Regions from separate parts of the Pseudomonas benzenivorans genome, predicted to be linked through region 3. Evidence: predicted binding sites of a transcription regulator. Region 3 holds the regulator's gene; each other region holds the start of a gene.
The links. Region 3 encodes sigma-54, which starts transcription at its own class of promoters, with help from an activator protein. Its sites were predicted from a motif close to ANTGGCATNNANNTTGCTNT; they were not measured.
Positions count from the first base shown of each region.

Region 1: the regulator sigma-54 is predicted to act here: its motif matches at 4,026-4,045, upstream of glnA (glutamate--ammonia ligase).
Region 2: the regulator sigma-54 is predicted to act here: its motif matches at 2,796-2,815, upstream of KDW96_RS19390 (flagellar basal body rod protein FlgF).

Region 1 covers NZ_CP073346.1:2,134,334-2,141,833, forward strand. Annotated here, with positions in the region: gene gloA (lactoylglutathione lyase) at 1-165, opposite strand, end outside; gene typA (translational GTPase TypA) at 372-2,192, opposite strand; gene thiI (tRNA uracil 4-sulfurtransferase ThiI) at 2,357-3,811, opposite strand; gene glnA (glutamate--ammonia ligase) at 4,139-5,545, shown strand; gene KDW96_RS09995 (IS1595 family transposase) at 5,688-6,650, shown strand; gene KDW96_RS10000 (DUF4124 domain-containing protein) at 6,749-7,276, shown strand; gene KDW96_RS10005 (DUF4124 domain-containing protein) at 7,294-7,500, shown strand, end outside.
Region 2 covers NZ_CP073346.1:4,128,848-4,136,347, forward strand. Annotated here, with positions in the region: gene flgB (flagellar basal body rod protein FlgB) at 1-32, shown strand, start outside; gene flgC (flagellar basal body rod protein FlgC) at 47-490, shown strand; gene flgD (flagellar hook assembly protein FlgD) at 512-1,177, shown strand; gene KDW96_RS19385 (flagellar hook protein FlgE) at 1,222-2,649, shown strand; gene KDW96_RS19390 (flagellar basal body rod protein FlgF) at 2,862-3,599, shown strand; gene flgG (flagellar basal-body rod protein FlgG) at 3,646-4,431, shown strand; gene flgH (flagellar basal body L-ring protein FlgH) at 4,492-5,211, shown strand; gene KDW96_RS19405 (flagellar basal body P-ring protein FlgI) at 5,226-6,323, shown strand; gene flgJ (flagellar assembly peptidoglycan hydrolase FlgJ) at 6,334-7,494, shown strand.
Region 3 covers NZ_CP073346.1:3,546,761-3,554,260, forward strand. Annotated here, with positions in the region: gene pmbA (metalloprotease PmbA) at 1-508, shown strand, start outside; gene KDW96_RS16595 (HPr family phosphocarrier protein) at 584-856, opposite strand; gene rapZ (RNase adapter RapZ) at 869-1,726, opposite strand; gene ptsN (PTS IIA-like nitrogen regulatory protein PtsN) at 1,738-2,202, opposite strand; gene hpf (ribosome hibernation-promoting factor, HPF/YfiA family) at 2,218-2,526, opposite strand; gene KDW96_RS16615 (RNA polymerase factor sigma-54) at 2,702-4,210, opposite strand; gene lptB (LPS export ABC transporter ATP-binding protein) at 4,344-5,069, opposite strand; gene lptA (lipopolysaccharide transport periplasmic protein LptA) at 5,072-5,614, opposite strand; gene lptC (LPS export ABC transporter periplasmic protein LptC) at 5,601-6,170, opposite strand; gene KDW96_RS16635 (KdsC family phosphatase) at 6,179-6,703, opposite strand; gene KDW96_RS16640 (KpsF/GutQ family sugar-phosphate isomerase) at 6,703-7,500, opposite strand, start outside.

The DNA of each region.
Region 1 (7,500 bases), 1.4 Mb from region 3:
GAAGTCCAGGCGGCGCAGCAGGCGCATGCCCAGCACGCGGCTGTAGAAATCCAGCGAGCGCTGCGGATCCTTGATGCGCAGCATGCTGTGGTTGAACACGTAGTCCTGGGTGACTGCATCCGGCTCGAGGCAGACCCCGGCCTGGGTTTCCGTATTGAACGCCATAAAAATCTCCGAGGCTGAAAGTCCGGGTGATTGTAGGGACGCGGGGACCCGCGCGGGTAGCCGCCAGCTACTACCTGAGACGCCAGCGAGAGCCCGACCCGGCCATCCGCCAGACGCGCTCATCGCACAGTCCCTGCAAGGCTGCGCGCGCACAAAAAACCCCCGCCGGCCTGCGCCGACGGGGGTTCTTCATTCAGCCTGACGAATCAGTTCTTGGCTTTCTTGGCAGCGCGGGTGCGCTCGCCTTCGTCCAGGATCTTCTTGCGCAGACGGATCGACTTCGGCGTGACTTCGCACAGCTCGTCGTCCTGGATGAACTCCAGGGCCTGCTCCAGGGTGAAACGAACCGGCGGCACCAGCGCGATGGTTTCGTCTTTACCGGAAGCACGCATGTTGTCGAGCTTCTTGCCCTTGGTGGGGTTCACGCCCAGGTCGTTGTCGCGGCTGTTCAGGCCGACGATCTGACCGTTGTAGATTTCCTGGCCGTGCTCGACGAACAGCTTGCCGCGCGCCTGCAGGGTTTCCAGGGAATAGGTCAGGGCCTTGCCGGTATCGATCGAAACCAGTACGCCGTTCTGACGGCCGGACATGTGGCCGGACTTCATGGTGTCGTAGCGATCGAAGATCGAGGTCAGGATGCCGGCACCGTTGGTCAGGGTCAGGAACTGGTTACGGAAACCGATCAGGCCACGAGCCGGGATGTTGTACTCCAGGCGCACACGGCCCTTGCCATCCGGCACCATGTTGCTCAGGTCGCCCTTGCGCAGACCCATCTCTTCCATGACCTTGCCCTGGGCGTCTTCCGGGATGTCGATGGTGACGTTCTCGAACGGCTCCTGCTTGACGCCGCCGACTTCACGGATGATCACTTCCGGACGGCCTACGCCCATCTCGAAGCCTTCGCGGCGCATGTTCTCGATCAGTACCGACAGGTGCAGTTCACCACGGCCGGAGACCTTGAACTTGTCAGCCGAGTCGCCCTCTTCGACGCGCAGGGCCACGTTGTACAGCAGCTCCTTGTCCAGACGCTCCTTGATGTTGCGGCTGGTGACGAACTTGCCTTCCTTGCCACAGAACGGCGAATCGTTGACCTGGAACGTCATGGAAACGGTCGGCTCGTCGACGGTCAGCGGCTTCATCGCTTCGACGTTGTTGATGTCACACAGGGTGTCGGAGATGAACAGCTCGTCCATGCCGCTGATGCAGACGATGTCGCCCGCGGTGGCTTCTTCGACGTCCACACGGTGCAGACCGTGGTGGCCCATCAGCTTGAGGATACGGCCGTTGCGCTTCTTGCCTTCGGTGTCGATGGCGACGACCGGGGTGTTCGGCTTGACGCGACCGCGGGCGATACGGCCAACGCCGATGATGCCCAGGAAGCTGTTGTAGTCCAGTGCCGAGATCTGCATCTGGAACGGGCCGTCAACGTCGACCTGAGGAGCCGGTACGTGGTCGACGATGGCCTGGTACAGCGGGCTCATGTCTTCGGCCATGGCGGTGTGATCCAGACCGGCGATGCCGTTCAGGGCCGAGGCGTAGACGACCTGGAAGTCGAGCTGCTCTTCGGTAGCGCCGAGGTTGTCGAACAGGTCGAAGATCTGATCCAGCACCCAGTCAGGACGCGCGCCCGGACGGTCGACCTTGTTGATCACCACGATCGGCTTCAGGCCGGCTTCGAAGGCCTTCTTGGTCACGAAGCGGGTTTGCGGCATCGGGCCGTCTTGGGCGTCGACCAGCAACAGGACGGAGTCGACCATCGACATCACGCGCTCCACTTCACCGCCGAAGTCGGCGTGGCCGGGGGTGTCGACGATGTTGATGCGGTAGTCGTTCCAACGGATGGCGGTGTTCTTCGCCAGGATGGTAATGCCGCGCTCTTTTTCCTGGTCGTTGGAGTCCATCACGCGCTCGTCGTTGAGCTCGCCGCGCTCCAGGGTGCCGGACTGACGCAGGAGTTTGTCTACCAGGGTGGTCTTACCATGGTCAACGTGGGCAATGATGGCGATGTTACGTAGATTCTCGATCACTTTATGTATCTCGATCAGTGGATTCGGTGTGCCGCGAAGTCTGGGCGGCGGAGATTGACTAGTTGCGAATTCGGCCAGGCGGTGCAAAGACCTGGCGGCAGCTTCAGGCTGCCCCGCGGTCGGGGGGGCGATGGCGGATGCTGCCGCCATTCAGCCCGGGGGTCTTATGTCGGACGATAAACGCGCACATTGGCATGCCCCTCGCTCAACAGATGGTGGGCATGCAGGCGGCTCATCACCCCCTTGTCGCAATACAGCAGGTACTGGCGGGTCTCATCCAGCTCCTTGAACTTGCTGTTCAGGGCGTAGAAAGGCAGCGCCTGAACCTCGATGCCGGGCAGTTCCAGCGGCTCGTCGTCGACCGCGTCGGGGTGACGGATGTCGATCACCACATGGCCGGCCAGGGCCTCGTCGACCTCCTCGACCTGCACGTCCTTGCCCAGCTCGTCGATCACCTTGTCGATCGGCAGCAGGGTGGCGCGCTCCAGGGCGCGCTCGAGAATCGCCATGTCGAAGTGCGATTCCTCGTAGGCGATGCGCTCGGGCTTGGCCTTGGTGGTCGGGTTGACCGAAATCACCCCGCAGTATTCGGGCATGTGCTTGGCGAACTCGGCGGTGCCGATGGCATAGGCGGTGTCGATGATGTCCTGCTTGTGGCTGGCGATCAGCGGCCGCAGCACCAGCTTGTCGGTGGCCGAGTCGATCACCGAGAGGTTCGGCAGGGTCTGGCTGGACACCTGGGAAATCGCCTCGCCGGTAACCAGGGCATCGATCTGCAGACGCTCGGCCATGCGCGTGGAGGCGCGCAGCATCATGCGCTTGAGGATCACGCCCATCTGGCTGTTGTCGACCTTGCCGAGGATCTCGGCCAATACTTCCTCGAACGGCACGCTGATGAACAGCACGCGCTGGGAACGGCCGAACTTCTGCCACAGGTAGTGGGCCACTTCCATCACGCCCAGCTCGTGGGCGCGGCCACCGAGGTTGAAGAAGCAGAAGTGGGCGACCAGGCCGCGGCGCATCATCTGGTAGGCGGCGACGGTGGAGTCGAAGCCGCCGGACATCAGCACCAGGGTCTGCTCCAGCGAGCCCAGCGGATAGCCGCCCAGGCCGTTGTGCTGGCGATGGACGATGAACAGGCGCTGGTCGCGAATCTCCATGCGCACTTCGACCTCGGGCTTCTTCAGGTCGATGCCGGCGGCGCCGCATTGCTGGCGCAGCTGGCTGCCGACGTAGCGCTCGATGTCCATCGAGGTGAAGCTGTGCTTGCCGCCGCGCTTGCAGCGCACGGCGAAGACCTTGCCCGGCAACTGGCCGGCGAAATGGGTCTTGCACTTGTCCAGCACGTCGTCGAAGTCGCCCAGTGGGTACTCGTGGACTTCGAGGAAATGGATCAGGCCGGGGGTGCAGCGCAGCCGCTCGATCATCTCCTGCAGCACTTTCGGCTCACTGATCGCGGTTTCCACCTCGAGGTTGTCCCACACACCGCTGACCTGCAGCTGCGGATCGAGATCGCGCAGCACGGTACGGATGTTCTTGGCCAACTGCCGGATGAAATGCTTGCGCACCGGGCGGCTCTTGATGGTGATTTCGGGGAAAACTTTAACGATCAGTTTCATGAAAACAGTGCGTGCCGGGGCAGCCGAAAAACAGGGGCGCGGATTATAGCGGAAATTGTTCAAGCTTTGATCAAAAATCCCACCCAGCAAATGCAGCGCACCAATTCAGAGCACGCCAGAATTTATCCGCCCCATTATGGTGCGAAAAACAACGCAATATCGCCACGCAGCCCGCGCCGCCCCTGAGATTGAGCCATTTAGCCCATTCCGGGGCACTGGCATGCAATTTGCTCCCTTGTGAGGCAGGTTGTCCTGGCGGACTATCGCGCCGGGCTTCATCGAACTATTGAGGGCTCACAGTTGAGCCTTATCCATCTGGAGGACAGCATGTCGAAGTCGATTCAACTGATTAAAGAACACGACGTGAAGTGGGTTGACCTGCGCTTCACCGACACCAAGGGCAAGCAGCACCACGTCACCATGCCGGCTCGCGACGCCCTGGACGAAGACTTCTTCGAGCACGGCAAGATGTTCGACGGCTCCTCCATCCACGGCTGGAAAGGCATCGAAGCCTCCGACATGATCCTGATGCCGGTCGACGAGACCGCCGTGCTGGATCCCTTCACCGAAGAGCCGACCCTGATCATCGTCTGCGACATCGTCGAGCCGAGCACCATGCAGGGCTACGACCGCGACCCGCGCTCGATCGCCAAGCGCGCCGAGGAATTCCTCAAGACCACCGGCATCGGCGACACCGTATTCGTCGGCCCGGAGCCCGAGTTCTTCATCTTCGACGAAGTGAAGTTCAAGTCCGACATCTCCGGCTCGATGTTCAAGATCTACTCCGAGCAGGGTTCCTGGATGACCGACCAGGACGTCGAAGGCGGCAACAAGGGCCACCGCCCGGCCGTCAAGGGCGGTTACTTCCCGGTTCCGCCGTGCGACCACGACCACGAAATCCGTACCGCCATGTGTAATGCCATGGAAGAAATGGGCCTGGTCGTCGAAGTGCATCACCACGAAGTGGCCACTGCCGGCCAGAACGAAATCGGCGTGAAGTTCAACACCCTGGTGGCCAAGGCTGACGAAGTTCAGACCCTGAAGTACTGCGTGCACAACGTCGCCGACGCCTATGGCAAGACTGCTACCTTCATGCCGAAGCCGCTGTACGGCGACAACGGCTCGGGCATGCACGTGCACATGTCGATCTCCAAGGACGGCAAGAACACCTTCTCCGGCGAAGGCTATGCCGGCCTGTCCGACACCGCCCTGTACTTCATCGGCGGCATCATCAAGCACGGCAAGGCGCTGAACGGTTTCACCAACCCGGCGACCAACTCCTACAAGCGTCTGGTCCCGGGCTTCGAAGCCCCGGTCATGCTGGCCTACTCGGCGCGCAACCGCTCCGCCTCGATCCGCATCCCGTACGTGTCCAGCCCGAAGGCCCGCCGCATCGAGGCGCGCTTCCCGGACCCGGCCGCCAACCCGTACCTGTGCTTCGCCGCCCTGCTGATGGCCGGCCTGGACGGCATCCAGAACAAGATCCACCCCGGCGACGCGGCGGACAAGAACCTGTATGACCTGCCGCCGGAAGAAGGCAAGCTGATCCCGCAGGTATGCGGCAGCCTGAAGGAAGCCCTGGAAGAGCTGGACAAGGGCCGCGCGTTCCTGACCAAGGGCGGCGTGTTCTCCGACGACTTCATCGATGCCTACATCGAACTGAAGAGCGAAGAAGAGATCAAGGTGCGCACCTTCGTGCACCCGCTGGAATACGACCTGTACTACAGCGTCTAAGCCGGCCGCGCGCCATCCAGGCGCGCGACTCGAAAGGCCCCGCCCGGCTCTGCCGGCGGGGCCTTTTTTATGGCTATGTACCAACGATGTGTTGCGAGTACTAATCTAAACGGCAGAGTTCCAATCAGGAGGTCTGCCGATTATGGATACTCAAGCCTTTCACCACTGGCTGGCTCAACTGAGCCAACTCAGCGCCCATCAGAAATCTACGCTTCATCAGGCACTGCGGAACCCGCCGGCGACAGAAGTGCTCGATTGCCTGCCGGCGCTGCAGCGTTGCCCGCATTGCCAGACCAATGCGAATCAGCTTGCGCCCTGGGGTTGGTCGCGCAGTCTGCGCCGCTATCGTTGCCGTAGTTGTCGACGGACTTGCACCGCGCGCTCAGCAACAGGCCTTGCCCGCCTGCACTACCCCGAACGCTGGAAAGACTACGCCCAGGCACTGATTGACGGGCTTAGCGTGCGCAAGGCGGCCCAGGCATGCGGCATCAGCAAAAACACCGCTTTCCTCTGGAGGCACCGCTTCCTGGCTGCAGCGGCTGAGCATCACGCCACGCATGAGGCAGGGATTGTCGAAGTGGATGAGACGTTCTTTCTGGAGTCCTTCAAGGGCCAGAGGCAGTTGCCTCGGCCGCCCCGTAAACGAGGTGGGGTGAGCGTGACCCGCGGCACGGGTAAAGACCAGATCCCGGTGATGGTGGTGCGCGACCGGGAGGGCCACACCGCTGACTTCAAGTTGGCCAAGCTCGATGCCAATCATGTGCGAGAGGCGTTGATGCCGCTGATCGACCGGGAGGCCGTGCTCTGCAGTGACGGGGCGGCAGTCTATGCCAGCTTTGCCCGGGCACAGGGCATCACCCATCAGGTCGTGCATGCCCGCCCCGGCCAGCGAGTGCGCCAAGGCGCTTTCCATATTCAGAACGTCAACGCCTACCACAGCCGCTTGAAGAGCTGGATGACCCGCTTTCACGGCGTGGCCACCCGCTACCTCCCGAATTACCTGGGCTGGCGCCGCATGCTAGAGCGCTATCAGCGGAATATTCGGCCGGCTCACTGCATTCAGGAGGCGGTAGGCAGAACCCTGCAACACGCTATTGGTACATAGCCTTTTTTATGGGCGACATTCACAGCTCGACGGCGCCGCGCTTGCCAGGGCGCCCAAGCGGTGCAAGGCTTAGCAGCACGATACCCGGGAGATTGGCCATGCGCCGGATGCTCACCTGCCTGCTGCTGTCCCTGCCACTGCTGGCCAGTGCGCAGATCTACAAGTACACCGATGCCCAGGGCAATACGGTCTTCACCAACCAACCGCCGGACGGCAGCGCCGCGCAAAGCGTCGAGTTGCCGCCGACCAACACCGTGCAGATGCAGGCCCCCAACACACCGCCGGCGTCCAGCTCGCCAGCCGAGCCGCAAGCGCCCTACCGCACCCTGCAATTGACCGACCTGCCCGACGACGCGGCACTGCGCGCCAACAACGGCACCTTCAGCGTCGGCGTCAGCCTGGAGCCGGCCCTGGCCTCCTCCCACCGCCTGCGCCTGCTGCTCGATGGCCAGCCCTACGGCCAACCGAGCAACGGCACCTCGCTGCAGCTGACCAATATCGCCCGCGGCGAGCACAGCCTGGCGGTCGAGGTACTCAATGGCACCCAGCGCATCCAGCAGAGCGACACCGTCACCTTCACCGTACAGCGCATCAGCGTGAACAGCCCGGCCCGGAGCGCGCCGTGACCACCAACCCCCAATGCATGCAGATCGCCCTGTTCTGCCTGAGCCTGCTCTGCCTGCCGCTGCAGGCCGCGGTGTACACCTATATAGACGCCGACGGCAACCGGGTCTTCACCGACCAGCCCGGCACCGGCAACGCCCAGCGCATCGAGCTGGCACCGTCCAACAGCATGCCCGCGCCACCCCGCGCGGCACCACCGGCGCCCGAGCCCAGCGCGCCGCAGGCG
Region 2 (7,500 bases), 580 kb from region 3:
AAGGGCTGGTCAGCGCCCTGCGCGGCGATTAAAGGAGAACGATGCCATGTCACTCGCCAGTGTCTTCAATATCGCCGGTACCGGCATGAGTGCCCAGAGCACTCGCTTGAACACCATCTCCAGCAACATCGCCAACGCCGAAACGGTGTCGTCGAGCGTCGATCAGACCTATCGGGCGCGCCACCCAGTGTTCGCCACCATGTTCCAGCAATCGCTGGACGGCGACCGCGGTTCGCTGTTCGCCGAGCAGGATCAGGCCGGTGCGGGGGTCCAGGTGCTGGGCATCGTCGAGGACCAGGGTGAACTGACGCCGCGCTACGAGCCGACCCATCCGGCTGCCGATGAAAACGGCTACGTGTACTACCCCAATGTCAACGTGGTCGAGGAAATGGCCGACATGATTTCTGCCAGTCGCGCCTTCCAGACCAACGTGGAAATGATGAACACCGCCAAGCAAATGATGCAGCGCGTGCTGACCCTGGGTCAGTAGGCCACCAGCGAGGATTAAAGGATGAGCAGCGTCAGTGGTGTCAGTTCCGCACTCGACCAGTACCAGATCAACCAGGAGGTCGGCCAGAAGAAGGAGCTCGGCAAGAACGAATTCCTCAACCTGCTGGTGGCCCAGCTGAACAACCAGAACCCGCTGGAGCCCCAGGGCAACGGCGAGTTCATTGCCCAGTTGGCCCAGTTCAGCACGGTGGAAGGGGTGGAGAAGCTCAACAGCAGCATGAGTTCGCTGCTGTCCGGCTACCAGTCGTCCCAAGCGCTGCAGGCGTCTTCGCTGGTAGGGCGCAAGGTCATAGTGCCGACCGACAAGGCGGTGGTCGATACCAGCGAGAGCTTCAAGGCCAGTCTGGTGCTGCCGACCACCAGCAGCAACGTCTACGTCAACGTCTACGACAAGGCGGGCACGGCGGTGAGCCGAATCAACCTGGGCGAGCAGGCTGCCGGCAACGTCAGCTTTATCTGGGACGGCAAGGATTCGAGCGGCAACCCATTGCCGCCCGGCAGCTACAAATTCGAGGCGCAGGCGACTTATGACGGTGAGACCAAGGGGCTGTACACCCTGCTGCCGGCCAACGTCGACAGCGTCACCCTGGGCGGCAGCGAGTTGACGCTCAACCTGGCCGGGCTCGGCAGCGTGCCGCTGTCCCAGGTGCAGGTCATCGGTCAGTAACCCACAGGCTTAAATCGCCGGCCGGACCGGCAAAGGAGACTTCCATGGCGTTCAATATCGGGCTAAGCGGCTTGCGTGCCGCAACCAGCGATCTCAATGTCACCGGTAACAACATTGCCAATGCCGGTACGGCTGGTTTCAAGCAGTCGCGTGCTGAGTTCGCCGATGTTTATGCTGCGTCGGTGCAGGGGAGCGGCTCTAATCCGACTGGCAGTGGGGTGTTGCTTGGGGGAGTTTCACAGCTATTCAAACAGGGGAACGTCAACTACACGCAGAACCCGTTGGATCTAGCCATCAACGGAAACGGATTCTTCCGGACCAGCAACAACGGCGAAATCAGTTACACGCGAGCCGGCTATTTTGGTACGGATCGAGAGGGCTACATCGAGAACAACTTCCACCATCGTCTGCAGGGCTATCCGGTGGATGCCAACGGCAACCTGCAGAGCGGTGTCGTCAGTGATCTTCGCGTCGACTCGGCCAGTCAGTCGCCGCGAGCGACGGCAGCGATGAGACAGCAACTGAACCTGAACTCCAGCAACAAGGTGCCGTCGTCCTGGCAGGGCGCCTACGACGCCTCGATCGCCGGCGCTGCGGATCCGACAAACCCGACGCCGGGGGAACTCGCGGGGGCCAGGGCGGCGGCGAATGCCACCTTCGATCCGGCCGATCCGACCACATACAATTCTTCGACTTCGACCAACGTCTATGACACCCAGGGCAACGCCCATGTGCTGACGCAATACTTCGTCAAGACTGGCGCCAACCAGTGGCAGATGAACGTATTGATCGGTGGGCGCAACCCGGCCGACCCCACCTCCACCGAGCCCTATTCGATGTCCGTCGGGTTTACCACCAGCGGTCAACTGGATATCGCCAGCCTTGCATCTGGCGATTACGACGCCAATGGCACAGCGGACTTTGCGGTAGATCCGGCCACCGGACGATTTACCCTCAATGGTTGGGTGCCTGCCGCCGCCGATAATTCGAACCCGCCGGTATGGTCGCCCAATGGTGCGGTTGCAAACACTGGCGGAGTCGAGATCGATCTTCGTGGCACTACTCAGGCTAATAACGCCTTCGCGGTCACCAGTGTCAGCCAGGATGGCTACACCACGGGTCAGTTGGCGGGGCTGGAAATCGATGATGCAGGGGTTATTTTCGCTCGCTACACCAATGGCCAATCACGGATACAGGGCCAGGTGGTGCTTGCCAGTTTCGCCAACATGCAAGGCCTGACGCCGGTCGGCAAGACGGCCTGGGCGCAGTCCTTCCAGTCGGGTGAACCGGTAATCGGTACGCCGCGCAGCGGTACCCTCGGTGCCCTGCAGTCCGGTGCGCTGGAGGATTCCAACGTCGAGCTGTCCGATCAGCTGGTCAACCTGATCGTCGCTCAGCGCAACTACCAGGCCAATGCCAAGACCATCGAAACCGAAAGCGCGGTGACCCAGACCATCATCAATCTCCGTTGATGAGCGGCCGTCACGCCGCCAGCCGGGCAACTAGCACTTGCCGCTGGCGGCAATAACTCGCCGAACCCAGTTTGCAAGGCTCCTTCAGGAGCCTTTTTCGTTTATAAAAAACCATAAAATTCAGTGTCTTAGTGTTTTTATTCGAGTGTGGCACGTTGCTTGCTGAAGTCTCTGTATAGAGCAGCGGGCGGCAAGCCCACCTCGGAGGAAACATGGACAAGATGCTGTATGTCGCCATGACCGGCGCCCAGAACAACACCCTGGCCCTGCGTGCCCACGCCAACAATCTGGCGAACATCTCCACCACCGGCTTTCGCCGTGACTTCGAGCAGGCGCGTTCGATGCCGGTGTTCGGCGACACTTTTCCGGCGCGGGTCTACGCCATGAGCGAGCGTCCCGGTACCGACTTCACCCCTGGCGCTCTGCAGGAGACGGGGCGCGACCTGGACGTGGCGGTTGGCGGGGAGGGCTGGCTGGCCGTGCAGGCGGCCGACGGCAGTGAGGCGTATGTGCGCACCGCCAGCCTGAACATCGATGCCCTGGGCATGTTGCGCACCGGCAGCGGGTTGCCGGTGCTGGGCAATGCCGGGCCGATCGCCGTGCCGCCGGAGCAGAAAATCGAAATCGGTCAGGACGGCACCATCAGCATCCGCGCCCTCGGCGAGGCGCCAAACGTGCTGGCGGAGGTCGACCGTCTGAAACTGGTCAACCCCGACCTCAAGCAGATGAGCAAGGGCGAAGACGGCCTGATGCGCTTCGACGGCCCACAGCCCCTGGCCGATGCCGCGGTACGGGTGACTTCGGGCTTTCTCGAGTCGAGTAACGTCAATGCCGTCGAGGAGATGACCGCGATGCTCTCCCTGTCCCGCCAGTTCGAACTGCAAGTGAAGATGATGCGCACCGCCGAGGACAATGCCTCGGCCATGGCGCGGGTTTTGCAGATTAGCTAATTACCAGCACGCGGCGCCGTGAAAACGGCACCCGAGGAGAATCGATATGCTTCCGGCACTGTGGGTCAGCAAAACCGGTCTGTCCGCCCAGGACATGAACCTGACCACCATTTCCAACAACCTGGCCAACGTTTCGACTACCGGCTTCAAGCGCGATCGGGCCGAGTTCGAAGACCTCCTCTATCAGGTGCGGCGTCAGCCGGGTGGCCAGTCCAGCCAGGACAGCCAGCTGCCCTCCGGTCTGCAGCTGGGTACCGGTGTGCGGGTGGTCGGCACGCAGAAGATCTTCACCGCGGGCAGCCTGCAGACCACCGAGCAGCCACTGGACATGGCCATCAATGGCCGTGGTTTCTTCCAGGTGCTGATGCCCGACGGCACCGTGGGCTATACCCGCGACGGCAGCTTCCACCTGAACTCCGATGGTCAGTTGGTCACCTCCAATGGCTTTGCCCTGGAGCCGGCCATCGTGCTGCCCAACGAGGTCAAGACCTTCACCGTGGGCGAGGACGGCACCGTGTCGGTGACTACCGCCGGCAACCCGCAGCCGCAGATCGTCGGCAACCTGCAGACCGCCGACTTCATCAACCCGGCGGGCCTGGAGGCAATCGGCAGCAACCTGTTCCTGGAGACCGCCTCCAGTGGCGCCCCGCAGGTCGGCACGCCGGGTCTCAACGGCCTGGGCACGACCCTGCAGAACACCCTGGAAAACTCCAACGTCAGCGTGGTCGAGGAGCTGGTGAACATGATCACCACCCAGCGCGCCTACGAGATGAACTCCAAGGTCATCTCCACCGCCGACCAGATGCTGTCCTTCGTCTCTCAGAATCTTTAAGGCTTGGGCAGGGCTTCGGTCCGGCCCCGGCTCACTATGCAACGCCGTGAGGTAGTGGTTATGAACCGGCTGAATATTGTGCTCTCGATGCTCGTGGTGGCGGCCCTGAGCGGCTGCGTGTCGCCACCGCCAAAGCCGGACGATCCCTACTACGCGCCGGTGCTGCCGCGCACGCCGCTGCCGGCGGCGCAGAACAACGGTTCGATCTACCAGGCCGGTTTCGAGAACAACCTGTACGGCGACCGCAAGGCCTTCCGTGTCGGCGACATCATCACCATCAGCCTCAACGAACGCACCCAGGCCAGCAAGAATGCCGGCTCGCAGATCGGCAAGGACAGCAGCGCCAGTATCGGCCTGACCTCGCTGTTCGGCGGCGGCGTATCGATGCGCAACCCGGGCTCGGGCAACATCCTCAACCCGCTCGGCGCCGAGGACCTGGGCCTGAGTGCCGAGTACGGCGCCAACCGTGACACCAAGGGCGACAGCAAGGCGGCCCAGGGCAACAGCCTGTCCGGCTCGATCACCGTGACCATCGCCGAGGTGCTGCCCAACGGCATTCTGGCGGTGCGCGGCGAGAAGTGGATGACCCTCAATACCGGCGACGAGCTGGTCCGCATCGCCGGTCTGGTGCGTTCCGACGACATCAGCACGGACAACACGGTCTCCTCCACGCGCATTGCCGATGCGCGCATCACCTACTCGGGCACCGGCGCGTTCGCCGATGCCAGTCAGCCGGGCTGGCTGGACCGCTTCTTCCTCAGCCCGCTGTTCCCGTTCTAAGCAGGTAGCCGATCATGAGACGACTGATTTCAATCCTCTGCCTGCTGCTGCTCGCCGGCATCGCCCAGGCCGAGCGGCTCAAGGACCTGGCGAGCATCCAGGGCGTTCGCAGCAACCAGCTGATTGGCTACGGCCTGGTGGTCGGTCTCAATGGCAGTGGCGACCAGACCACCCAGACGCCCTTTACCGTGCAGACCTTCAACAACATGCTGGCGCAGTTCGGCATCAAGGTGCCGGCCGGCGGCAACGTGCAGCTGAAGAACGTCGCCGCGGTGTCGGTGCACGCCGACCTGCCGGCATTCGCCAAGCCGGGGCAGACCATCGACATCACCATCTCCTCGATCGGCAACGCCAAGAGCCTGCGCGGCGGCAGCCTGCTGATGACCCCGCTCAAGGGCATCGACGGCAACGTCTACGCCATCGCCCAGGGCAACCTGGTGGTCGGCGGTTTCGATGCCGAGGGCGGCGACGGCTCGAAGATCACCGTCAACGTCCCGTCGGCCGGGCGCATTCCCGGTGGCGCCATGGTCGAGCGGCCGGTGCCGAGCGGCTTCGACCAGGGCAACAGCCTGACCCTCAACCTCAATCGTCCGGACTTCACCACGGCCAAGAACATCGTCGACCAGATCAACGACCTGCTCGGCCCGGGCGTGGCCCAGGCCCTCGACGGCGGCTCGGTGCGGGTCAGCGCGCCGCTCGATCCCAACCAGCGGGTCGACTACCTGTCGATCCTCGAGAACCTGGAAGTCAACCCCGGTCAGGCGGTAGCCAAGGTGATCATCAACTCGCGCACCGGCACCATCGTCATCGGCCAGAACGTGCGCGTGCAGCCGGCGGCGGTGACCCACGGCAGCCTCACCGTGACCATCACCGAAGACCCGATCGTCAGCCAGCCCGAGGCGCTGTCCGGCGGCCAGACCGTGGTGGTGCCCCGTTCGCGGGTCAACGCCGATCAGGAGGCCAAACCGATGTTCAAGTTCGGCCCCGGCACCACCCTGGACGAGATCGTCCGCGCGGTGAACCAGGTCGGCGCCGCCCCTTCCGACCTCATGGCCATCCTCGAGGCGCTCAAGCAAGCCGGCGCCCTGCAGGCCGACCTGATCGTGATCTAAGGAGGCGACCATGGATTCTCGATTCTCAGCCGGCCTGCTCGGCAACAGCAAGAGCCCGCTGGACAGCGGCGCCTTCACCGACCTCAATCGCCTCAGTCAGTTCAAGGTCGGCGGCGACAGCGAACAGAACATACGCAAGGTGGCCCAGGAGTTCGAGTCGCTGTTCCTCAATGAAATGCTCAAGGCCATGCGCTCGGCCAACGAGGTGTTCAGCGAAGGCAATTACCTCAACAGCAACGAGGGCAAGACCTACCAGGACATGCACGACCAGCAGCTGTCGGTGACCCTGTCGAACAACCAGAACGGCATCGGCCTGGCCGATGTGCTGGTGCGACAGATGTCGAAGATGAAAGGGGCGAGTGATCGGCCCAATCCGTTCGCCCAGGTCGATGCGCCGGCGCCAAGCGCACCGAGCAAGCCGCTGGCCAAGGTCGACAGCGCGCGCGATGACATGGCCCTGATCAACCAGCGCCGCCTGGCCCTGCCGGGCAAGCTGAACGACCGCCTGCTCGCCGGCATCGTACCGGCGGCCGGCGCCGCCGAGGGCCAGGCCCTGGCGAAAGAGGACTGGATTCCCGCCCAGGCCTTCGCCGCCCCCAAGGACAAGGCCCTGAGCCTGGGCGACAGCGATGCCATCAGCGGCCGCCGCCTGGCATCGGGCAAGTCGGTGTTCAGCTCGCCCCAGGAGTTCGTCGCGGCCATGCTGCCGATGGCCGAGAAGGCCGCCGAGAAGATCGGCGTCGAGGCCCGCTACCTGGTGGCCCAGGCGGCCCTGGAGACCGGCTGGGGCAAGTCGATCATCCGTCAGCAGGATGGCAGCAGCAGCCACAACCTGTTCGGCATCAAGAGCCACAACAGCTGGGACGGCGAGTCGGCGCGAGTGCTGACCACCGAGTACCAGGGTGGCAAGGCGGTGAAGGAAGCGGCCTCGTTCCGCGCCTACGACTCCTTCGCCCAGAGCTTCGAGGATTACGTGAGCTTCCTGCAGAGCAATGGCCGTTACGAAAAGGCCCTGAATGCCACCGACAACCCCGAGCGCTTCGTCCGCGAACTGCAGCAGGCCGGTTACGCCACCGACCCGCAGTACGCGCGCAAGGTCGCGCAGATCGCCCGGCAGATGCAGACCTACCAGGCCGTGGCGGCGGCCGACAGCAGCACCACCAGGACCTGAGGCTGA
Region 3 (7,500 bases):
GCAGCTGTTCCCCGAGTGGCTCAAGCTCGACGAGCGCCCGCACATCCCGCGCGCCCTGGGCAGTGCGGCGTTCGACGGTGACGGTCTGGCGACCTACGGCAAATCCTTCGTCGAGGGCGGCGAGCTGCTGTCCTATGTGCTGGGCACCTATTCCGGGCGCAAGCTGGGCATGCCCAGCACGGCCAATGCCGGTGGCGTACACAACCTGTTCGTCAGTCACGGCGACGAGGATCAGCAGGCGCTGCTCAAGCGCATGGGACGCGGCCTGCTGGTTACCGAGTTGATGGGCCACGGCCTCAATCTGGTCACCGGCGACTACTCGCGCGGCGCCGGCGGTTACTGGGTGGAGAATGGCGAGATTCAGTTCCCGGTGCAGGAGGTGACCATCGCCGGCAACCTGCGCGACATGTTCAGGCAGATCGTCGCGGTGGGTAACGACCTGGAGTTGCGCAGCAATATCCGCACCGGCTCGGTGCTGATCGAGCGGATGACGGTCGCCGGCAGCTGACGCTTCGGTACGGTTGCACAACGATAAAGGGGGCTGTCCGCCGCGACGGACAGCCCCCTTTATATGGGCGGAAGGTTATTCGCCTTCGTCGAAGTAGTTGTTGATCAGCGCGACCAGCGCCTCGAGCGCGTCGCGGTCCTGCTCGCCTTCGGTGTGCAGGTGGATCGGTGTGCCCTTGCCGGCGGCCAGCATCATCACCGCCATGATGCTCTTGCCGTCCACCAGGCTTTCCGGCGCGCGACCGACCTTGACCTTGCAGGGGTAACGCCCGGCCACGCCGACAAACTTGGCCGCTGCGCGCGCGTGCAGGCCCAGCTTGTTGATGATGGTGATTTCGCAGGAGGGCATCGCGGCGGTTCCTTAGCTGAGGTCGCGGTGGCGAACCTGGACGTTCTTCAGGATGGGTTTCAGGGTTTCGCCAAGGCGGTTGGCCAGGTACACCGAGCGGTGATGGCCGCCGGTGCAGCCGACCGCGACCGTCACGTAGGCCCGATTGCTGGCGGCGAAGCGCGGCAGCCATTTGTTCAGGTAGGCGAGGATGTCCTGGTACATCTCCTCGACATCGGCTTGCGCGGACAGGTACTCGACGACCGGCTGATCGAGCCCGGAGTAGTCGCGCAGGTCCGGCTTCCAGTACGGATTGGGCAGGCAGCGCACGTCGAAGACCAGGTCGGCATCCACCGGCATGCCGCGTTTGAAGCCGAATGACTCGACCAGGAAGGCGGTGCCCGGCTCCGGCTGATTGAGCAGGCGCAGCTTGAGCATGTCGCGCAGCTGGTAGAGGTTGAGGTGGGTGGTGTCGATCTTCAGGTCGGCCAGGTCGATGATCGGCCCGAGCAGCTGGGTCTCGTCGGCAATGGCTTCGGCCAGCGAGCGGGTCTCGCTGGTCAGCGGGTGGCGTCGACGGGTCTCGGAGAAGCGCTTGAGCAGGGTTTCCTCGTCGGCATCCAGGTAGAGCACGTTGCACTGGATGTGCCGGGCGCGCACTTCGTCGAGCAGTTCGGGAAAACGCTTGAGCTGGCTGGGCAGGTTGCGTGCGTCGATGGAGACCGCCACCTGGGGGTGCAGCAGCTCGGTATGCAACAGGGCGCGCTCCGCCAGCTCCGGCAGCAGGCCGGCGGGCAGGTTGTCGATGCAGTAGAAGCCGTTGTCCTCGAGCACATCGAGGGCGGTGCTTTTGCCGGAGCCGGAGCGACCGCTGACGATGATCAAGCGCATGGGGCTAAGTCCTAACGGCTGTTTTGCACGTCCACCACGACCTGGTACAGGGACTCGCTGCTTTGCGCCTGGCGCAGGCGTTCGCGCACGTCGCTGCGGTCAAGCATGCTGGCGATCTGGCGTAGCAGTTCCAGGTGCTCGTCGGTCGCCGCCTCGGGTACCAGCAGGACGAACAACAGGTCGACCGGGGCACCGTCGATGGCGTCGAAGTCGACTGCTGCATCCAGCCGCAGCAGGGCGCTGATCGGGGCGCTGCAGCCGGGTAGGCGGCAGTGCGGAATGGCGATGCCGTTGCCGAAACCGGTGGAGCCGAGCTTTTCGCGGGCGATCAGGCTCTCGAAAATGTCCTGTCCATCCAGGTCGGGCAGCTCGCGCGCCACCAGGTTGGCAATCTGTTCGAGTACGCGTTTCTTACTGCCGCCCGGCACGTTCACCAGGGAACGGCCGGGGGTCAGGATATTTTCAAGTCGGATCATAGGAGGTGAGCGAGGTCAGCGGGCCATGGCGCCCTGCTGGCGTTCGAGCTGCTTTTCCTTGTGCTTGATGAGTTGTCGGTCGAGTTTGTCGGTGAGCAGGTCGATGGCTGCGTACATGTCGTCGTGTTCGGCGTTGGCGACCACTTCGCCGCCGGCGATGTGCAAGGTCGCTTCGATTTTCTGCTTGAGCTTCTCGACCTCCATGGTGACCTGCACATTGGTGATCTTGTCGAAGTGGCGCTCCAGTCGATTGAGTTTCTCGTCGATGTAGTCGCGTAGGGCGTCGGTCACATCCAGTTGATGTCCACTGATGTTGACTTGCATACCGCTTTCTCCTTGTTGCCGTGTGTAAGAGGCAGGCTGTGGAGCCTGCCGCGGGAACACCTTGGCGTGGAAGACTGTGGCACTTCGCTCCCCTCGCGAGCCGGTTTGGCCGCGCGTGGACATGGAGCGAGCGGTGCTCTGTTGTGTGTTGACCTGTCTTCCGTTGAGTGCCGCCTTACATCAACCGCTTGCGCTCACTGGAGGGCGCTATACCGAGGGATTCACGGTATTTGGCGACCGTGCGGCGGGCCACTTGAATGCCCTGTGCCTCCAGTAAACCAGCGATCTTGCTGTCACTCAACGGCTTTTTTGCATTTTCCGCGGCCACCAGTTTCTTGATGATCGCGCGGATGGCGGTCGAGGAGCATTCGCCGCCTTCGGCGGTGCTGACGTGGCTGGAGAAGAAGTACTTCAGCTCGTAGATGCCTCGCGGGGTATGCATGAACTTCTGCGTGGTGACCCGCGAGATGGTCGATTCGTGCATGCCGACCGCTTCGGCGATGTCGTGCAGCACCAGCGGCTTCATCGCCTCGTCGCCGTAGTCGAGGAAGCCGCGCTGATGCTCGACGATCTGGGTGGCGACCTTCATCAGGGTCTCGTTGCGGCTCTGCAGGCTCTTGATGAACCAGCGGGCTTCCTGCAGCTGATTGCGCATGAAGGTGTTGTCGGCGCTGGAGTCGGCGCGCTTGACGAAGCCGGCATACTGCGGATTGACCCGCAGGCGGGGCATGGCTTCCTGGTTGAGTTCGACCAGCCAGCGCTCGTTGTGCTTGCGCACGATGACGTCCGGCACCACGTACTCCGGCTCCCCCGACTGGATCTGCGAGCCGGGTCGCGGGTTGAGGCTCTGGATCAGCTCGATGACCTGGCGCAGCTCGTCTTCCTTGAGCTTCATGCGCCGCATCAGCTGGCTGTAGTCGCGGTTGCCCAGCAGGTCGAGGTAGTCGCCGGCCAGGCGCTGGGCTTCGGCCAGCCAGGGCGTCTTGGCGGGCAGTTGGCGCAGCTGCAACAGCAGGCACTCGCGCAGGTCGCGGGCGGCGATGCCGGCCGGCTCGAACTGCTGGATGCGGTGCAGTACCGCCTCCACTTCGTCGAGCTCGATGTCCAGTTCCGGGTCGAAGGCCTCGAGCACTTCCTCGAGACTCTCCTGCAGGTAGCCCTGCTCGTTGATGCAGTCGATCAGGGTGACGGCGATCAGGCGATCCTTGTCCGACATCGGCGCCAGATTGAGCTGCCAGAGCAGGTGGCTTTGCAGGCTCTCGCCGCTGGAGGTGCGGGTGGTGAAGTCCCACTCGTCGTCGTCGTTGCTCGGCAGGCTGCTGGCGCTGGTCTGGTAGACGTCTTCCCAGGCGGTGTCGACCGGCAGCTCGTTGGGGATGCGCTCGTTCCACTCGCCATCTTCCAGGTTGTCCACCGTCTGCGAGGTTTCCTGGTAGCTGGTCTCCTGGTAGGGCTCTTCCTGCTTGGTGGCCGGGGTGGGGGTGTCGGCGCCATCGGCCATGGGGTCGGAGTTGTCGAAGTCGTCGCCGTCTTCCTGGCGCTCAAGCATCGGGTTGGACTCCAAGGCCTCCTGGATCTCCTGTTGCAGATCCAGGGTGGACAGTTGAAGTAGGCGAATGGCCTGTTGCAGCTGCGGGGTCATCGTCAGCTGCTGGCCCATCTTCAGGACTAGCGATGGTTTCATTGCAGACCTTTTATACCGGCGTCTGTGCGCGATCCACTACAGGGCGCCGTGGCGCCACTAGGAAGCAAATTATATGCCCGACCCCGAGTGTTTTGCCTAGCTCTTGCTGCAGTTCGGCGGTGAAAAGCCGCAGCTAGAGGCGGAACTCGTGGCCCAGGTAAACCTCTTTGACCATCTGGTTGGCCAGGATGGCGGCGGCATCGCCTTCGGCGATCAGTTGGCCGTCGCTGACGATGTACGCCGTTTCGCAGATGTCCAGGGTTTCGCGCACGTTGTGATCGGTGATCAGCACGCCGATGCCCTTGGCCTTGAGGTGATGGATGATCTGCTTGATGTCGCCGACCGATATCGGGTCGACCCCGGCAAAGGGCTCGTCGAGCAGAATGAACTTGGGCGAGGTGGCCAGCGCGCGGGCGATCTCCACGCGGCGCCGTTCACCGCCGGACAGGCTCATGCCGAGGTTGTCGCGGATATGGCTGATGTGGAACTCCTGCAGCAGGTTCTCCAGCTCGTCACGACGCGCGGCGCGGTCCAGCTCCTTGCGGGTCTCGAGGATGGCCATGATGTTGTCGGCCACGCTGAGCTTGCGGAAGATCGAGGCTTCCTGGGGCAGGTAGCCGATGCCGGCGCGAGCGCGGCCATGCATGGGCTGGTGGCTGACGTCGTGGTCGTCGATCAGCACGCGGCCCTGGTCGGCCCGTACCAGGCCGACGATCATGTAGAAACAGGTGGTCTTGCCGGCACCGTTGGGGCCGAGCAGGCCGACGATCTGCCCGCTGTCGATGCTCAGGCTGACGTCGCGGACGACCTGGCGGCCCTTGTAGCTCTTGGCCAGGTGTTGGGCTTTCAGAGTGGCCATTGCTACTGCGCCTGCTGGTCGGCTGGTTTGTTCTTCGGCTGGATCACCATGTCGATGCGCGGGCGCGGCGTGGACACCTTGGTGCCGGTGGCGCGCCCGGCGTTGACGATCTGGCGCTGGGTGTCATAGACGATTTTCTCGCCTTCGAAGGTGTTGCCTTCCTGAATCACCTTGGCCTGGTCGATCAGTACGATGCGCTCGCTGGCGGCGAAATACTGGATGGTCAGGCCGTAGGCCTTGACGATCTGCTTGTCGGCCGCCGGCTTCTGCTCGTAGTAGGCGGGCTTGCCGACGGACGTGAAGATCTCGATATCGCCCTGGGCGTTCTGGGTGATGGTCACGGTGTCGCCGGTGATCTTCAGCGTGCCCTGAGTGATGATGACGTCGCCGCGATAGACGGCCACGCCTTGCTTGTCGTCCAGCTCGGCGCTGTCGGCTTGCACGCGGATGGGCTGGTCACGGTCGGATGGCAGCGCCCAGGCGCAGGCGCTTCCGAGCGCGGCGCTCAAACTGAGTAGAAGGGGGAGGGTTTTAACGAACCTCATGCTGGCCTCTTACGTTGGACAGCAGGAGCATCCTGCCGTCATTCAAGTACGCTTTCATTCCTTGCGCCGTGGTCACCCCGTTCGCCGCATCGATTCTAACGGCTTGCTGGGTCTGCGCATATTCCTTCTCGGGGAACAGTGTCAGGCGGCTGGTGGTGAGAATCGTGGGGCGGCCCTTGGCGTCGGTACGATCGACCCGCACCTGGTCGATCAGTTCGACCTCCTTGCCTTCGGGGGCCACCTCGCCCCGGGCGCTGCGAATCTTCCAAGGGTAAGCGCTGCCGCGGTACAGGTGCATGTTCGGCTCGGTCAGCAGGGTGATGTCGCTGGCCTGGACGTGCTCCAGCTTGCTGGCCGTCATCTCGTAGTGCAGTTTGCCGTCGGCCTGATACTGCACGGTGTTGGCATTGACCACGTAGAAGTCGATGGCGTTTGGCGTGCCCACCGCCGCCGGCCTGTCCGAGAAGCTGTCGGGGTTGATATTCCAGTACCCGACGGCGGCCAGCAGGGCGGCGGCGAGGGTGAACAGGACCGGTGTCAGCAGTTTACGCAGCATAGTGAGCTCTACAGGTAGGCGGCTTGGGCGGCGTCGAGACTGCCCTGGGCGCGCATGATCAGCTCGCAGAATTCGCGGGCCGCGCCTTCACCGCCGCGGGCCTGGGTCACCCCGTGGGCGTGCTGGCGGACGAAGCTGTCGGCGCTGGCGACGGCCATGCCCAGGCCGACTCGGCGTATTACCGGTAGGTCCGGCAGGTCGTCGCCGAGGTAGGCGACCTGTTCATAGCTTAGGCCGAGTTCGCCGAGAAGCTCGTCGAGCACCGCCAGTTTGTCCTCGCGGCCCTGGTACAGGTGCTGGATGCCGAGGTTCTGCGCGCGGCGCTCGACCACCGGGGTCGTGCGCCCAGTGATGATGGCGGTGCGCACGCCCGAGGCGATCAGCATCTTGATGCCGTGGCCGTCCAGGGTGTTGAACGTCTTGAACTCGCTGCCGTCGACCAGGAAGTACAGCTTGCCGTCGGTGAGTACGCCGTCGACGTCGAAGATGGCCAGTTTGACCGCGCGGGCGCGGTTCTGCAGTTCGGGATTCATTACATCACTCCTGCGCGCAGCAAATCGTGCATGTTCAGCGCGCCGATCGGCCGGTCGGCTTCGTCGACCACCACCAGGGCATTGATCTTGTGGTCTTCCATGATCTTCAGTGCTTCGGCGGCGAGCATTTCGGCGCGGGCGGTCTTGCCGTGCACAGTCATCACCTCGTCGATCCGCGCCTGACGCACGTCGAGGCCGCGATCCAGGGTGCGGCGCAGGTCGCCGTCGGTGAAGATGCCGGCGAGGCGGCCATCGGGCTCGACCACTACGGTCATGCCCAGGCCCTTCTGGGTCATTTCCAGCAGGGCGTCGCGCAGCGAGGTGCCACGCCGCACCTGGGGCAGGCTGGCGCCGGCGTGCATCACGTTCTCGACCTTGAGCAACAGGCGCCGGCCGAGGGCGCCACCCGGGTGGGAGAAGGCGAAGTCTTCGGCGGTGAAGCCGCGGGCTTCGAGCAGAGCGATGGCCAGGGCGTCGCCGAGCACCAGGGAGGCGGTGGTGGAGGAGGTCGGTGCCAGGTTCAGCGGGCAGGCCTCCTTCGGCACCCGGGCGTCCAGATTGACCTCAGCGGCCTTGGCCAGTGGCGAGTCCGGATTGCCGGTCATGCTGATCAGGGTGATGCCCAGGCGCTTGATCAGCGGCAGCAGGGTAACGATTTCCGCGGTCGAGCCCGAGTTGGAAAGGGCCAGTACCACGTCGTCGCGGGTGATCATGCCCATGTCGCCATGGCTGGCCTCGGCCGGGTGCACGAAGAACGCAGTGGTGCCGGTGCTGGCCAGCGTCGCGGCGATTTTGCT